One region of the Streptomyces sp. Ac-502 genome, then DNA from elsewhere that is predicted to be linked to it. Evidence: riboswitches for the same ligand, from Rfam matches in the RefSeq annotation. Region 1 holds a riboswitch; the other holds the start of a gene.
What was found. Region 1 has a riboswitch for cobalamin ahead of ACEXOX_RS09035 (hypothetical protein). Riboswitches for the same ligand answer to the same signal wherever they lie in the genome.
Positions count from the first base shown of each region.

Region 2: another riboswitch for cobalamin. It lies ahead of metE (5-methyltetrahydropteroyltriglutamate--homocysteine S-methyltransferase); the one in region 1 lies ahead of ACEXOX_RS09035 (hypothetical protein).

Region 1 is NZ_JBHFFO010000001.1:2,001,107-2,003,299, reverse strand. Features, by position in the region: gene ACEXOX_RS09040 (cysteine synthase family protein) at 1-47, opposite strand, end outside; gene ACEXOX_RS09035 (hypothetical protein) at 44-940, opposite strand; cobalamin riboswitch at 1,159-1,382, opposite strand.
Region 2 is NZ_JBHFFO010000001.1:1,816,403-1,818,595, forward strand. Features, by position in the region: gene ACEXOX_RS08115 (cupin domain-containing protein) at 1-28, opposite strand, end outside; cobalamin riboswitch at 415-644, shown strand; gene metE (5-methyltetrahydropteroyltriglutamate--homocysteine S-methyltransferase) at 808-2,193, shown strand, end outside.

The DNA of each region.
Region 1 (2,193 bases):
ACGAGGTCCGGGATCTTGAGGGCGTCGGCTATGTGGGGATGTGTCACGCGTAGCCTCCTTGGGCGAAAGAGCACTGGTGACCGAGCGAACGGAAGAAGGCGGACAGCTCGCCCTTCAGGGACGGCGCCGGCCGGCAGCTGAAGAGGTAACCCACCAGCGATCCGGTGTGGGCGACGAAGACGCCGTCCGCGCCGAACTCCTCGCGGTGGGCCAGCACGGTTTCGAAGGTGTCCTTGGGCAGCACCTCCTGGGAGAGCACACTGCTGAAGGTCGCGGCCCGGGCCACGGCCGCCGGGTCGCCCGAGGCGAAGCCCTTCAGGAGGTCGGTCAGACACCGCTCGTACTCCGTGGCACAGCGCCGGTAGTGCCGCCGCAGCACCGGCGTGACCGCGGCGGTGTCCACCGTGCCCGGCTCCATGACGAAGGCGGTGTGGAAACCGACGCCGGTGCCCAGCCGCCGTACGACCCGGTGCCGTCCGCTCAGATAGAGCGCGAACTCGTCGAGGAACACGCTGTCGGCCCGCTCTATCGCCGCCAGGACGCGAAGGACGGCCCCGGTGTCGTACGGCAGCGAGAAGATCCGGAACAGGCAGCGCACGGTCGCCACGATGTCCGCCGTCGAACTGGCCATGCCCACTCCGACGTGCAGGTCCGAGTGGGTGCTCCAGCGGCCCGGCGGCAGCGTCAGGCCGAAGTGCTCCAGGAAGAGCCGCGCGGCCGTCGCCGCCTTCGCGCCGAGGGGCGGTTCGCCGGGCGGTGCGTCGCCGGAGCCGGCGCCCGGCGCGAAGTACACCCAGGAGTGGCGGTCCACGGGGAACGAGACGATGGCGATGTCCGCGTCGCCGCCGGGACGCAGCGGGCCCTGGAACAGCTCGCCCAGCGTGCCCTGGCAGACGCCGGAGACCCAACGCGCCGGGTCGCCGCCGGGGGTGGTCAGCATCGCGCACCGTACAACGGCCGTGCCGGACCGGGCCGTCGGCCGCCCCGGAGACTTTCCCTACGGTATTCCTCGGTCACGAACACGCCCTCTCTCGCCGCACCCGGTCCGAGGATTTCGACCGGTGAGTGAGAGGGCGGCCGCGCCGGTACGCGCGTGGCTCCGCCTGCACCGCCGACCCAGCCCTCGAGGTCACCGTGGACAACGCGTACGTCCGTCCTCGCTCGCACGCGCGCAGTGGCAGGTATCCGGACTCATGGGCACGTCGGCCGGGCCTTCCGGCAACAGCTACCGGCCACCGTTTCCCGCACCCTTCGTCCGGGTCCGGTGCTGTATCGGTGGCTTTCGCTCCCACTCACCGCTGCGGGACAGTCCCGGACTTCCACCGGGTTCCTCTTACGACGCCCCACGGAGAGTGGCGCGAACCGACTGCGCACATCAGCGTAGAGGCGTTCCCGCCACCGCAACAGGGAGGCCCGGGTGGTTGTCCGGATTGGTGCCGCTGACAGGCGCGGGCGGTGTGCAGTACGGGGCCGCGGCCCGCGGGAGCCTGTCACCAGGGATCCTGCCGTGCAGCACACCGCCCGTGCCCCGGTTCGAACATGCCGGACGGGGCGGGCTCGTCACGGCCCTGCGACAGATCCACTCGCCAGGCCCGGTGGCCGGTTTGAGCCTCCGCGCCGTCGGCCGGAGGTGCCGCTGGGAGCCCTGGGGCCGATGTGGCCCGCCAACGGGCTCCTTCCCCTCACCGCCAGCCGGCTCGTCCGGCACCCAGGAGGAACGAGTACACACGAGCAGGAGCGCGGAGCCCTCGGACGTCCGGAAGTCGCTGAGCAGCAAGCGGCGGCTCGCCTTCGGACTGTGCGGCGGCGTGGCCGCCCTCGCGGTGACGGCGACAGCGGTGGCCGCCACCGGCGGGGCCGGCACGGAACGGCACACCTCGCCGCAGCCCGGGAAGGCCGCGCAGGCCCTGAAGGTGATGAGCCTGAACACATGGAGGCGAGCTGGAAGACCCAGACCGAGGCCATGGCGAAGTGGACCGGCTCCTCACCGGCCATCGTGGCGGGGGACATCAACAACGTTCGGCGGCGGCCCGGACCGGCCCTCCGACCACCTGACCGTCGTGACCACCTTCCGCCTCTGATCGGCCACCGGCGCCTCCCCGCCGCCCCGAACGGACGATGATGGAGGCTCACTCCCGCCGTGCGGGCCACTCCGCGCGGCGGGGCCGGGCTGTCAGTCAGGAGGCGTTGGCC
Region 2 (2,193 bases), 180 kb from region 1:
AGTGGGGCTGCTCGTCGGTACCGGGCATGGCGGGTCCTCCCTCTGGAGTGCCGGTAGCGGCAAGGCTGCCGCACCGGTGAACGGTGCCGCCCTGGAACGCGGTGCCGCCCCGGTGTACGGCAGCGGACCTCGGAGGGCGGAGGGCGGACGGGACGGCGGCGCACGGTACGACCGGGGGTGCCCCATTGTTCAGACCCCCGCCATGCCCGGTGAGCGCCGATCCGGACACATCAAGGGGACGCATCACGAGGGCACGTCGCAGGGGCACATCACGGGAGCCCGTCGCAGGGACACGTCGAGGGTGCCGTACGGAGGCCCGGGCCCGCCCACCGCCGCACCCCCTCTCCACCACCCGTGTCTCATCTCACGTACCACCATGTGAACAGGGGTGTCCGTACCGGGCATGACCGATCTACGCTGTCGCGTGCAACTGGTTCGCCCTGCCCGCCAGGCAGACGCGTCGTAAGAGGGAACCCGGTGGGAATCCGGGACTGCCCCGCAGCGGTGAGCGGGAACGACCGCCGTCATACGCACTGGATCCGGGCCGCGGATCCGGGAAGCGACGGCCAGTAGGTGCCCGCCGGACGACGTTCCGGCAGGCGTGCCCGCAAGTCCGAAGACCTGCCCGTTGCCCGCGTGCGTCCATGCGTGCGCGGCCTTCCGGTGACCTCGAGGGCGGGTCGGCGACCACAGCAGACGGGCATGGGTGCCGTTCGGCGCCGCGTGACCCGTCGGGTGCGTCATTCCTTCGCGTTCTCGTCCCGTCACCGAGCTCGGAAGAAGATCACGCTCGCGAAGGAGAGTTCCGTGACAGCGAAGCCCGCAGCCGCGGCAGCACGGGCCACCGTGTACGGCTACCCCCGCCAGGGACAGCACCGGGAACTGAAGAAGGCCGTCGAGGGGTACTGGAAGGGCCGCGTCACCGCGGACGCCCTCCAGGAGACCGCGCGGGACCTGCGCCGGTCGAACTGGCAGCAGCTGGCCGACGCCGGCCTCCACGAGGTGCCGACCGGTGACTTCTCGTACTACGACCACGTACTGGACACCAGCGTCATGGTCGGAGCTGTCCCGGAACGGCACCGCGCCGCCGTCGAGGCCGACGCCCTGGACGGCTACTTCGCGATGGCACGCGGCACACAGGACGTGGCGCCACTGGAGATGACCAAGTGGTTCGACACGAACTACCACTACCTCGTACCCGAGTTGGGGCCCGACACGGTCTTCGCCACCGACTCCGCCAAGCAGGTCGGCGAGGTGCGGGAGGCGCTCGCGCTCGGCCACACGCCGCGCCCGGTCCTCGTCGGACCGGTCACCTACCTCCTGCTGTCCAAGCCGGCCCCCGGTGTCGCCACCGACTTCGACCCGCTGACCCTGCTCGACCGGCTTCTGCCCGTCTACGCGGAGGTGCTGGCGGACCTGCGTGCGGCCGGTGCCGAGTGGGCGCAGCTGGACGAGCCCGCTCTGGTCCAGGACCGCACCCCGGCCGACCTCAACGCCGCCGAGCGTGCCTACCGCGTCCTCGGCGCCCTTACCGACCGCCCGAAGCTGCTGGTGGCCTCGTACTTCGACCAGCTCGGCGAGGCTCTGCCGGTGCTCGCCAAGGCCCCTGTCGACGGTCTCGCGCTGGACTTCACCGAGGCCGCGGCGGGCAACCTGGACGCGCTCGCCGCCGCGGGCGGCCTGCCGGGCAAGCGGCTGGTCGCCGGTGTCGTCAACGGCCGCAACATCTGGATCAACGACTACGAGAAGTCACTGGCCACGCTCGGTACGCTGCTGGGCCTGGCCGAGCGGGTCGACGTGGCCGCCTCCTGCTCCCTGCTGCACGTCCCGCTGGACGCCACCGCCGAACGGGACATCGACCCGCAGGTCCTGCGCTGGCTCGCGTTCGCCCGGCAGAAGACCGCCGAGATCGCCACGCTCGCCCGCGGCCTCGCGCAGGGCACCCACACCATCGCCGCCGAACTGGCCGCCAACCGCGCCGACCTGGCGTCCCGCGCCGGTTCCGCGATCACCCACGACCCCGCCGTACGGGCCCGTACCGCCGCCGTCACCGACGCCGACGGCCGCCGCTTGGCGCCGTACGGGGAGCGGACCGTCGCCCAGCGGGCCCACCTCGGCCTGCCGCTGCTGCCGACGACCACCATCGGCTCCTTCCCGCAGACCGCCGAACTGCGCACCGCCCGCGCCGACCTG